Regions from separate parts of the Paenibacillus sp. CMAA1364 genome, predicted to be linked through region 1. Evidence: predicted binding sites of a transcription regulator. Region 1 holds the regulator's gene; each other region holds the start of a gene.
The links. Region 1 encodes Rex, which represses fermentation and respiration genes when NADH is low (regulators of the CRP and FNR family bind a similar motif). Its sites were predicted from a motif close to TTGTGAAATATTTCACAA; they were not measured.
Positions count from the first base shown of each region.

Region 2: ACH8E3_RS05305 (formate/nitrite transporter family protein) is a predicted target of Rex. The motif match lies at 1,763-1,780, and genes of this name have one in related genera.
Region 3: adhE (bifunctional acetaldehyde-CoA/alcohol dehydrogenase) is a predicted target of Rex. The motif match lies at 2,507-2,524, and genes of this name have one in related genera.

Region 1 covers NZ_JBITNB010000001.1:163,870-168,166, reverse strand. The annotation lists gene dinG (ATP-dependent DNA helicase DinG) at 1-2,218, shown strand, start outside; gene ACH8E3_RS00765 (redox-sensing transcriptional repressor Rex) at 2,253-2,927, shown strand; gene ACH8E3_RS00760 (amidohydrolase) at 2,893-4,203, shown strand; gene ACH8E3_RS00755 (cell wall elongation regulator TseB-like domain-containing protein) at 4,252-4,297, shown strand, end outside.
Region 2 covers NZ_JBITNB010000004.1:171,689-175,985, reverse strand. The annotation lists gene ACH8E3_RS05315 (sugar kinase) at 1-845, shown strand, start outside; gene ACH8E3_RS05310 (GntR family transcriptional regulator) at 853-1,569, shown strand; gene ACH8E3_RS05305 (formate/nitrite transporter family protein) at 1,835-2,623, shown strand; gene ACH8E3_RS05300 (N-acetyltransferase family protein) at 2,859-3,347, shown strand; gene ACH8E3_RS05295 (glutamine--tRNA ligase/YqeY domain fusion protein) at 3,455-4,297, shown strand, end outside.
Region 3 covers NZ_JBITNB010000001.1:351,879-356,175, reverse strand. The annotation lists gene ACH8E3_RS01800 (dihydrodipicolinate synthase family protein) at 1-703, shown strand, start outside; gene ACH8E3_RS01795 (N-acetylmannosamine-6-phosphate 2-epimerase) at 722-1,402, shown strand; gene ACH8E3_RS01790 (Crp/Fnr family transcriptional regulator) at 1,482-2,198, opposite strand; gene adhE (bifunctional acetaldehyde-CoA/alcohol dehydrogenase) at 2,599-4,297, shown strand, end outside.

The sequences.
Region 1 (4,297 bases):
ACTGGCACTGGCGGTGGAGGATTGGACGGATATTTCTGCGCCTCGAGATGATGCAGATGAGAATCCTCTGAAGAACATGCACTTTCCCGAATATCTAGAACTGATAGAGAATCAACTTCGCTCCATCATGCCACAATATGAAGCGCGTGAGTCCCAAAGTATGATGTTCACAGAGGTTATGAATGCTTTAGATGATGATAAGCACCTCCTTATTGAGGCTGGTACGGGAACCGGGAAATCATTGGGTTACTTAATCCCTTCGATATATCAGAGTGTGAAGCGTGAACAGAAAGTTATGGTAAGTACACATACAATTAATTTACAGGAACAATTAAGAGAACGAGATATACCTCTTCTGACACAAGTGGTACCTTTTCCTTTCAAAGCGGCTATTTTTAAGGGGAGACAACATTATTTGTGTTTGAGAAAATTTGAACATAAAATAATTAGAAGAGACTTTGCGAATCCTAAAGAAGACGTGATCTTAGCTGCTCAAATGATCGTGTGGTTAACACAGACACAAACAGGTGACGATGAGGAACTGAATTTAGGTGCTCGTGGTGGAGACTTTTGGGAGACCGTATCCAGCGATTCGGATTCCTGCCTAGGTCGTGCATGCCCATGGTTCCGTAAATGCTATTACCATCGTGCTAAACACGAAGCGGGTATTGCAGATGTCGTAATTACGAATCATTCGAAGTTATTCACGGATGTAAAGGCAGGGCATCAACTATTGCCTGCTTATGAATATCTAGTGATCGATGAAGCACATCATTTGGAAGAAGTAGCGGGTAAACATTTAGGATTACATATGAGGTATTTCGATGTCATCCACACGTTAGCTCGTCTTTATAAAGACAACCGCAATGGTCAGTTTCCTGCTCTTCGACAACAATTACATTCTTCTAACGATGAGAAAGCTTCTGATTGGGCTGTCTTAACGGATCGGATGAGTGGCGATTTAGTTGAAGTGAAAGAGCATTGGGATCGGTTAAGCGAAATGTTATTTGCTTTACTCCCTGAGAGAAGCGATGCAGCACCTGGGGATACGGCGCAATTCGTGCTACGCTTACAGCCTTCCAAACAACCAAAGGAATGGCAAGTGTTACAAGAAGTCGAGAATCAGATCTATGTAACACTTGGCGAAGTCATTCGCAGTTCTGATAAGATGATCAATGAAATTAGAGAGAATCTAGATGACACCAGTTTAGAGAGCCTTCTTACAGATATTAGTGGTCTTGTGAAAGATTTAGCAACCCAACGGGAGAATCTACACTTCTTTATATCACTAAATGATCCATTAAATGTATACTGGATGGAGGCAAATGGTCATTACCGTAGTAAATCTATACAGATGTATGCTGTTCCTGTTGATGTGAGTAAGCAATTACAGGAAGTGTTCTTCGATCAGAAGAAAAGTATTATACTTACTTCTGCAACCCTCTCTATTGATAAGAGTTTTCAGTACATGATTGAGAATCTGGGGCTACAGCATGCTGCCGATGTAGGTAACTTGGTCACGGTTCAATTACCGTCTCCTTTCCGTTATCGAGATCAAGCATTGCTAATCATTCCTCGAGATTTCCCGAGCCTAAAGGGAAGTGTAGGCGATTCACTATTCGTCGAAATGTTAGTTAAGTCGCTTGCAGAAACAGCCGTAATAACCAAAGGCAGGATGTTGGTGTTGTTCACGTCATATCGTATGCTTCGTCAAGTCTATGAACCGTTAACAAAAGCATTATCTGCAACAGATATTGTCGTGCTAGGACAAGGTGTTGATAATGGAAGCAGAAGTAAGTTGGTCCGTCGCTTCCAAGATAGTAGTGCCTCTGTTCTGCTTGGGACGAATAGCTTCTGGGAAGGGGTAGATATACCCGGCGAAGCTTTGACTTGTCTAGCGATTGTCAGATTGCCATTCCAACCGCCTAATCATCCGATGGTTGAGGCGAAGAGTGAGTTATTACAGCAGCAAAAAAAGAACCCATTCATGAAGCTATCTGTTCCCCAAGCGGTCATTCGTTTCAAACAGGGGTTCGGCAGATTGGTTCGTACAGCAAGTGATAAGGGGATCGTGATTGTATATGATACACGTGTAATTGACTCATATTATGGAAAGTACTTCCTCTATTCATTACCTGGACCTAAGATGGAACATATGCCGACGAATCAAATGATTCCAAGAATTTCAGAATGGTTAGAAGACGGCGACCGTTCTTAATATATCTATTTGTTATCCAATAGGAGGATTAAATATGAAATCTGATAAAATTTCAGAGGCTGTTGTTCGTAGATTACCTGTGTATTTACGATATCTATCAGAGCTATACAAAAGAGAAGTGGGTACCGTTTCTTCACAGGAACTCGGTCAGAAATTAGATCTGAATCCAGCACAAATCCGTAAGGACCTTGCCTATTTTGGCGATTTCGGTAAAAAGGGTATTGGATATGACGTGCCTTATTTAATTGAAAAAATACGACATATTCTTAATTTAGACCAACAAATTAACGTTGTGCTTGTAGGAGCGGGTAATCTAGGGCAAGCGTTATCTAATTATAATGCTTATCTGAAAGAGAATCTGAAGATCGTAGCTGTGTTTGATGCTGTCCCACAGAAGGTGGGAACACGTATTAATACATTAATGGTTCAACCTATGGAAGAATTGTCTGATACGATTAAGAAACACCATATTAGAATTGGGATTATTACCGTTCCTGAGCATGAAGCTCAAATGGTTGCTGATACATTGGTGGAAGCGGGAATAGAAGCGATCTTGAACTTCGCCCCAATCGTTATAAAATCACCAGCCAACGTTCGAATACATGCAGCGGATTTTACAACAGATATGCTCAGTCTTGCGTATTACTTAAGCAACGGAAAGGAAGATTCAGACAATGGAACACAACAAACGACAGAAATGGATCATTAAGAATGGTACATTTGTTGTTCTAAATGATAAACAGAATGTTATGAATGGTTATATGGTTATAGAGGATGATCTCATTACGTACATTGGCGAGGAGAAGCCGGAATATAGTGAAGATATTCCAATTGTAGATGGAAATAAGCTGTTATTCTTACCTGGACTTGTAAACACCCATGGTCATGCAGCGATGTCGTTGTTAAGAGGTTATGGCGATGATCTAGCGCTTCAAGTATGGTTGCAGGAGAAGATGTGGCCAATGGAAGAGAAATTCACCGCACAAGATGTGTATTGGGGTACTTCACTGTCTGTCTTAGAAATGCTCAAAGGCGGTACAACAACATTCTTAGATATGTATGATCACATGGATCAAGTGGCTAAGGTTGTTCAAGAATCAGGTATGCGTGGGGTGCTTACCCGTGGTGTCATTGGTTTATGTACCCAAGAAGAGCAACAACATAAACTGAATGATGCGATTACTTTTGCGAAAGACTGGCATGGACAAGCCGAAGGAAGAATCACAACGATGATGTCTCCTCACGCACCTTATACCTGTCCACCAGCATTCTTTGAGAAGTTCATACAGGCGGCACATGATCTTGATCTTCCTGTGCATACACATATGTCAGAGACCAAGAGTGAAGTCGAACAGAATGTGGCAGACTATGGTCTTCGACCTGTTCAACACTTGGAGAAATTAGGAATGTTTACACGACCTTCGCTTGTAGCGCATGGTGTACATTTAACGGATGAAGAGATTCAGATTCTAGCACAATATCAAGTAGGTGTATCGCATAATCCAGGAAGCAACTTGAAGTTGGCTAGTGGAATCGCGCGTGTACCCGATCTGTTAAAGGCGGGTGTGCCTGTATCCCTTGGGACCGATGGGCCTGCGAGCAACAACAATCTAGATATGTTTGAAGAAATGAGATTAAGCGCACTTATTCATAAAGGGATCTCGGGAGATCCAACAGCCGTACCTGCTGCGGAAGCACTTCGAATGGGTACTATATATGGGGCAAGTTCATTATTTCTAGATTCTATAGGGAAGTTAGCGGTGGGTATGAAGGCAGACTTCATAGCGCTTAATACCGATCAAGCACATTTCTTACCACACACGGATTTCATATCTCATTGTATCTATTCAGCGAGTGCTAAAGATGTAGAACATGTATGGGTAAATGGTCAGCAGGTTGTGAAGAATGGTCATTGTTTAACTTTAGATGAAGAACGTATTCATCATGAAGCGCAGTCTGCTTTTGAAGGATTGCTGAGCCGTTAAGCTGTGTCTTAATGGATAACCCCTATTCCTGTAGAAAGGAAGTTCGGATTGAAGAAGAACAAGAAAAGACTAATATGGTTAAGCGTTATAATTA
Region 2 (4,297 bases), on a different contig from region 1:
CTGACAATCCTATCGGAGAAGCTGCGATGGGACAATTGCGTAAGTTGGACATATCAACGGCAAGTATTCGTAGAGGTGGGAATTATGTAGGCATGTACTTTTTGGAGAATGGATTCGGTGCTCGTCCAAGTCGTGTCACGTATTCCAATCGATCAGACAGTAGCTTTAATACAGCAAATGCAGGCGTATATGACTTCAATGGAATTTCCCAGGCAATAGATGTGGTCTATTTTTGTGGGATTAGCTTAGCGATGAATGCTTCAATAAGGCAACAGATGATTCATTTTGCAGAAAAGGTTAAAGACAATGGGGGTATCGTTGTGTTTGATTGTAACTTTCGACCTTCATTATGGGGAGTAGATGGGTATGCCAAGGCGAGACTGCATTATGAGCGTATGCTGCAGCTATCCGACATCGTTATGATGAATGAACAAGATGCCAGACACACGCTAGGAATGGCTACAGAAGAAAGTGAACGAATAGGACAACTGATACAACTTATTCCGCAAGTGGCGAAAAAGTATAACATTGCTGTTATAGCGGGTACACATCGCACAATTAATGCAGAGAATACACATTCACTTAAAGGGTATATGTACAAAGAGGATGAATTTGAATTTTCAAAGGAATTAACCTTCTCCGTATATGATAGAATTGGTGCTGGAGACGCATTCGCCAGTGGCATTATTCATGGTGAAACATGTGGCTTAACACCGAAGCAGAGTTTGTCTTTTGCAACTACAGCAGCAATGCTGGCACATACTGTCGCAGGTGATACACCAACTTCGACGGAAGCAGAAATATGGCAAGCTGTGACAGAGATTAGGTTAGATGTGGGAAGGTAGGAGAATCATGTCCATTTCTAGAAAAAAAGGACCATTGTACTTGCAGATTAAGAAGATTATAAAGGACCGAATATTGCATGGTTTTTATCCAATAGGGACGAACATTCCATCCGAGCCCCAACTTGAAGATGAATTCCAAGTAAGTAAGATGACCGTGAGAAATGCCATTCAAGAGCTTTCTCATGAAGGATATGTAGAAAAGAAAAGTGGTATTGGGACGCTTGTTATTAGGAATACATCGGTCTCCAACATATCCAAAGGGAAACGTTTTACAGAACTGTTAGTTGAAGAAGGTCATATCATTGAGAAACGGATACTAACATCCAACTGGATGAAGAATGAAGAACAGACAGAAGTATTTAACTTGTTTGGAGAACGTTGTCTTCGAGTTGAACGGTTATATGTTTTGGACGGCAAGCCGTATATTCATTATACTCATTTCTTGTCACCAAGCGTGTTAACCAATGAGCCTGTGGATATAACAGAGATTCAATCCATCTATGAGCTTATTGAAGAGAATCATATCGATATGGCTCATTATCGAGATGAATTCACTGTGGCTGTTGCAACGGAAGCAATAGCTGAGGTACTGTCTGTGTCAGATGGTAAGACATTGCTGAAACGATTACGATATTCTTATGATGCTAATGACAGATTAATAGAATACAGTATAGGTCATTATATTTCAGATATGCAGCACTATATCGTTAAATATGATGTATAAGTATGAAATATAGCTAAATAAGAGAAGCGTCCAGATGAATGTTGAATTATCTAAGCGCTTCTCTTATTTATTTATGATGGATGAGTTGTTATACGAAGAAGTTCAGACTTCTGTCAAATGACATTCATAATTTAAGATTTTATGGTTTTCAGTAACTTATATCATTACAATATATTTTTGGAAATGATATGATATGTGAATCATATGACGTGTATGGATGTAACATTAAATTTGTAATCATTTTAAGGAAAAGGGAGTTTGGATTATGGCCTATTATAAACCTCAACAGATTGCCAAAGTGACTATAGAGAGTGGGGTGACGAAGGCACATAATCCACTTTCTACTGTACTTGTTCTTGGTTTCTTAGGTGGAGCCTTTATATCGCTTGGATTTCTATTAGCAATCCGTGTAACTGCGGGTACACCTGCAGAATGGAGTTCTGTTTCTAATCTCATTGGCGCAGCCGTATTTCCATTAGGACTAATTCTAGTTCTATTGGCTGGTGCTGAATTGCTAACGGGAAACATGTTGGCAGTACCCATGGCTCGAATTGCGAAGAAGATCTCTACATGGGAAGCATGCAAGAATCTAATATTAATTACATTAAGTAATATGGTAGGGGCTTTGTTCATTGCGTATTTCTTCGGACATATTGTTGGCTTGACGGAATCTGGTGTCTATTTAGAAAAGTTAGTGGATATGGCCGGGCATAAGTTAGATGTGACATTTCTTCAAGCATTTGTATCCGGAATTGGTTGTAACTGGTTAGTCGCATTAGCGGTTTGGTTATCTTATGGAGCAGATAACATGAGTGGTAAGATCATGGGTATTTGGTTCCCAACGATGGCTTTTGTAGCTATTGGATTTCAACACGTTGTAGCTAATATGTTTCTAATCCCTGCTGCAATTTTTGCAGGATACTACTCTTGGGGTGAATTTGTAACGAATTTCATTCCTGTGTGGTTAGGGAATTTAGTGGGTGGAGCCATCTTTGTTGCTCTAGCCTATTGGGTAGCATACCTGCGGAGCCCACAGGAATCTTTGGATCATTAAGAGCGTTAATATTGCAAGAACTACGTGTTCCTGAGAAAGTGATATCTTTATCATAATCGCAGATTCATATTTCATAAGGGATGAAGTGGTAGATAACATCTATCCTTCATCCCTTTTTATTATTGAATGCAGAAGATTTATGATAGAATAAACGGTAATATATTAGCGAATCGTACCACTACCCGTAGTCAAGTTATGACAGGGGGGTTACACGAATGAGGTGAGACACTTGGGAATGAATCAACGCACGCTTGCGATCCGCCTTTCCGAAATGAAGGATGCCCAACAGCTGATGAATTTAGATGCTATGGTATGGAATGATGATAGTTCACCTGAACCCTTGAATTGGACAAGTCGCGAAGACTTCTTACGCCATTGCCAACCAGGTTCACAGTTCGTAGCGTTTATAAATGATAAGCTGTGTGGATATGTTGGATTTAGATATCCGACATCCATTCGAACGAACCGTCATGTGTGGGAGATTAATATAGCTGTTGATCCCTATTTTCAACATGAAGGTGTGGGTACTCGGTTAATGGATACATTGAAGAAATGGGCTCAGATGCAAGAAATTACGAAATTAAGTCTGCGTGTACTTGCTACGAATCCGGTTGCTTCTTCTTTTTATAAGAAATGTGGTTTTGTACAAGAAGGTAGACTGGCGAAAGAGTTCCATGTAGGTGGACAATATGTTGATGATATCTTCATGGCATACTTCTTATAAGTATTGTATCGAGATTGAACAATCCGCATAATACAGGTATATTTGTATGATGATAGTTAGTATAAGCAAGGTGACATAGAATACCTAACAATGAAAGGTTGATTGTAATGGAGCACGTAAGTACACCTTCCAATTTTATTAAGAATGTGATTGCGGAAGATTTGAAATCAGGCAAAGTGAAAGAAGTGCTAACTCGTTTTCCACCAGAACCTAACGGTTATTTACATATTGGACATGCTAAAGCCATCTACATTAACTTTGCTTTGGCAGATGAATTCGGAGGAAAGACCAATTTAAGATTTGATGATACGAATCCAGTCAAAGAAGACATGGAGTATGTACAATCTATCCAGGAAGACGTGAAGTGGCTCGGATATGAATGGGATGATTTACGTTTTGCTTCTAATTATTTCGATGAAATGTATGAGCGGGCGGTCGTCTTGATCAAGAAAGGCAAAGCATATGTTGATGATCTCAGTGCGAATGAAATTAGAGAGACACGAGGAACGTTAACAGAACCAGGCTCCAACAGTCCGTATCGTGAACGTAGTGTGGATGAGAATCTAACATTATTTGAAGACATGCGTGCTGGAGAATTTGCTGATGGACAAAAAGTGTTGCGTGCAAAAATTGATATGTCCTCACCTAACATTAATCTGCGAGACCCTGTTATTTATCGAATATCTCATACCTATCATCACAATACAGGTGATAAATGGTGTATTTATCCGATGTATACATTTGCGCACCCATTAGAAGATGCCATTGAGGGGATAACACATTCTCTTTGTTCATTAGAATTTGAAGATCAACGTCCGTTTTATGATTGGGTGGTTGCGGAATGCGAAATGCCTAACGTACCTCATCAATACGAATTCGGTCGTTTGAATGTCGGACAGACGTTAACGAGTAAGCGGAAGCTGAAGCTACTTGTTGACGAAGGCCATGTG
Region 3 (4,297 bases), 190 kb from region 1:
AGAAGTTAAAGGGGAATTAATCATCATTGTTCATGTAGGCGCTAATTCTACTAGAGAGAGCGTGGAGTTATCCAAGCATGCTGAACTATGTGGAGCAGACGTTATCTCTGCTGTTCCTGCAATCTATTATCGTCTATCGGAAGCAGCAGTAGAGAACCACTGGCAGCAAATGATAGACAGCACATCATTGCCTTTCATTATTTATAATATTCCACAGACAACTGGATTTAATCTATCGATGAATCTTTTCAAAAGAATGGCGAAGCAAGAAAAGGTGATTGGTGTTAAAATGTCTGGAGAGAGTACATTTGAGCTTCAACAGTTTAAAGAGAATGGTGGAGAAGATTTCCTCGTGTTTAATGGTCCGGATGAACAATTCTTAGCAGGTAGAATTATGGGGGCAGATGGTGGAATTGGTGGAACCTATGGCGTTATGCCAGAATTGTTCTGTAAACTAAATGAATTTTATGTGGAGAACAACCTGAACGAAGCACAGGTACTGCAAAATAAAATCAATCAATTTATACTTAAATTGTTAGGTTACCCTTCGTTGTATGGCGCTTGTAAACATATCTTAAGTATCAGAGGAATAGAAACGGGACAACCAAGATTACCACTACTTCCAGTAAGAGCAGAAGATCATGAATCGTTAGAAGCGCTAAATACTGAGATTCTAGAAGCAATCGCATATTACACGAATTAAAAGAGGGGATGAGTGGAAATGCTTCAGCAGATTCAAGGTGGATTGGTAGTGTCATGTCAAGCACTTGATCATGAACCACTACATAGTTCTTATATTATGTCCAAATTGGCTTTAGCTGCACAAGAAGGTGGAGCAGTTGGGATTCGAGCGAACTCCAAAGTAGATATCATGGCGATTAAGAATGAAGTTTCTTTGCCTGTGGTCGGCATTGTAAAAAGAGATTACGCAGATAGTGAAGTATTCATTACGGCAACGAAGACTGAAATTGATGAGCTACTTGAAAGTGGTTGCGAGATGATTGCGATGGATGCTACGATACGCGTTCGCCCGCAAGGTGAGACCTTGGAAGGTTTAGTAAATTATTGTCGTGAGAAGAATCCTGATATATCATTAATGGCAGATATCTCAACAGTGGAAGAGGCTAAGTTGGCAGAGCAATTGGGATTTGATTGCGTATCCACTACACTTCATGGCTATACACCATATACATCTACAACTAAATTATTTGATCATGACTTTGAATTTTTGAAGGAAGTTCTAGGAGCTGTTGAAATTCCAGTCGTTGCTGAGGGGAATGTGCTGACACCCGAAATGTTCAAGCGGTGCTTGGAGATTGGCGCATCTTCAGTCGTTGTAGGCGGTGCTATTACAAGACCCAAAGAAATTACTGTGAGGTTCTTGGAATCATTAAATAAATAACTAAGTTACATACTTAAGGTGGTGCCCCTAGTCATTTGCGTGACTTCTGGGACACCACCTTATTTGCAATAGTTCTGAACTAAATTCGGCAAATTTCATTTGGACATAGTTCGCAATGACAGATTTCTTGTAGCATTTTTAGATTCTTAATGACAATTAGTCCGCCATCATACTCTACAGCATCCTTTTTGCGTAGATCACTTAACATACGATTAACACTTTCGCGTGTAGCACCAATCATATTGGATAGATCAGTATGAGTGACTTTTTTATTAATAAGAATATTGTCACCTTGTTTCTCCCCATAAGTGTTACCGAGTCTAATGAGAGTAGAACATAGGGCGCCTGGTTTGCCATACAACATTAAATCTCGAAATTTAGTCTGTGTTAGGCGGTGGTGTATACCCATCCATTTCATGAAGTCAATAGAGAACTCTGAATGTTGACAGATCAACATCTCTAAATCTTTATGCTCAATTACACCAATTTCACTTTCTTCCAATACTTCAGCATTAAAGCTGTGTTTGGTGCTAAAGAATATATCCGCTTGACCTACCATATCCCCGGTCTGATACATATACAATATAAGTTCTTTGCCTTCATCTGTAGATTTAGTTAGTTTAATCCGACCCCGTTTAATGTAAAAGAGTTTATCTGATAGGTCACCTTCCCAGAATAGATGCGATCCTTCAGGAATGATGCGATCTTTCATAGTAACTAATAAACGATTAAAGTTAGATTCTGAAAAGCAACTAGTATTTCCACGGGCCTCGATAACATTCACATGTGTAGTCATATTGGTTATCCCCTTATCTTTAATTTTCGGTTAAATTTAAACTAATTATACCCTTAAAAATCACACTTGTGGGGAGATAAACACCCCTAATAGTGGCAAATTTAAAAACTTTGTGATAAATTTCACTTTTATCTAGATTGAATAAGGAGAAATTTCGATAAAGGATATAATATTCATGAATAGATGAAGACGATAATGTAAAGAACAATACAGGCATATAAATACATGAGATGTGTATTACCGTTAGTATTAATGGATAATACAGGATATAATAGAAATGAAAGCGCTATGAAAATAAAATAGAAACTTTGTGAAAGATTTCACTACCAATTTCATAATGCTTGTGTTATGATGAAATCAAGAAAAAGATAACCATAAATTTGCTGGGAGGATGAGTGAAATGGCTGTTAAAAATGAAGTTGTCCATGAGAAGAAACAAGGAGCAGAGGGGTATATTCAATCCTTGATTGCTAAGGCGGATAAAGCACAAGAAGCGTTCATGCAAATGGATCAAGAGCAAATCGATAGTATCGTTAAAGCTATGGCTCTTGCTGGTTTGAACCAACATATGTATCTGGCAAAATTAGCTGTGGAAGAAACAGGAAGAGGTATTTATGAAGATAAGATTACTAAGAATATGTTCTCGACAGAATATATTTACCACAGTATTAAATACGACAAAACTGTAGGTGTAATTGAAGATAATGAATATGATAATTTCCAAAAAATTGCTGAGCCAGTTGGTACCATTATGGGAATCACTCCGGTAACGAACCCAACATCGACAACCATGTTCAAAGCACTCATTTCTATTAAGACTCGTAACCCAATCATTTTCGGTTTTCACCCATCAGCACAAAAATGTAGTAGTGAAGCAGCAAGAATTCTATTAGAAGCAGCTGTGAAACATGGTGCACCTGCAGATTGTATCCAATGGATCGAAGAACCAACGATGGAGAAAACAAATCTTCTAATGAATGATCCTGGGATCGCACTTATTTTAGCAACAGGTGGATCTGCAATGGTTAAGGCAGCATATAGTTGTGGTAAGCCAGCACTTGGTGTAGGCCCTGGTAACGTTCCTTGTTTCATTGAGAAAAGTGCCGATATCGATCAGGCAGTAACGGATTTGATACTATCTAAATCGTTTGACAATGGTATGATTTGTGCTTCTGAGCAAGCTGTTATTATAGAAGAACCTATCTTCGATCAAGTCAAAAAGAAGATGATCAACAATGGTTGTTATTTCTTGAATAAAGAAGAAGTGGGTAAATTGACTGCTGGTGCTATGAATGTTGATAAGTGCGCAGTTAACCCTGTTATCGTTGGTCAATCTGCCATTAAGATTGCTGAAATGTCAGGTATCCAAGTTCCTGCAGGAACTAAAATATTAGTAGCTGAACTAGAAGGCGTGGGTACGAAATATCCATTGTCTGCAGAGAAGTTAAGCCCAGTGTTAGCTTGTTATAAAGTGAAGAATGCTGACTTAGGGATCGCTAGAGCTGCAGAAATTGTTGAATTTGGTGGTATGGGTCACTCTTCTGTTATTCACTCGAACAATGAAGAAGTGATTATGAAGTTCTCTGATCGCCTCAAAACGGGCCGTGTCATTGTGAACTCACCTTCAACACATGGAGCAATTGGTGATATCTATAATACAAATTTACCTTCATTGACTCTTGGTTGTGGTTCTTATGGACGCAACTCCGTTTCTACTAACGTAGGAGCAGTCAACTTGGTTAATATAAAAAGGGTGGCACGCCGTACTGTGAATATGCAATGGTTTAAAGTACCTAACAAGATTTATTTCGAAAAAGGTGCAACACAATATCTAGCTAAAATGCCTGATATTACACGCGTAGCGATTATCACAGATCCAATGATGGTGAAATTAGGATATGTAGAAAAAGTGGAACATTACCTACGTCAACGTCAGATGCCAGTTGCAATTGAAGTGTTCTCCGAAGTGGAACCAGATCCATCAACAGATACGGTAGATCGTGGTACTGCGATGATGAATAGATTTAAGCCAGACTGTATTATCGCACTTGGTGGTGGATCTCCAATGGATGCTGCGAAAGCAATGTGGTTGTTCTATG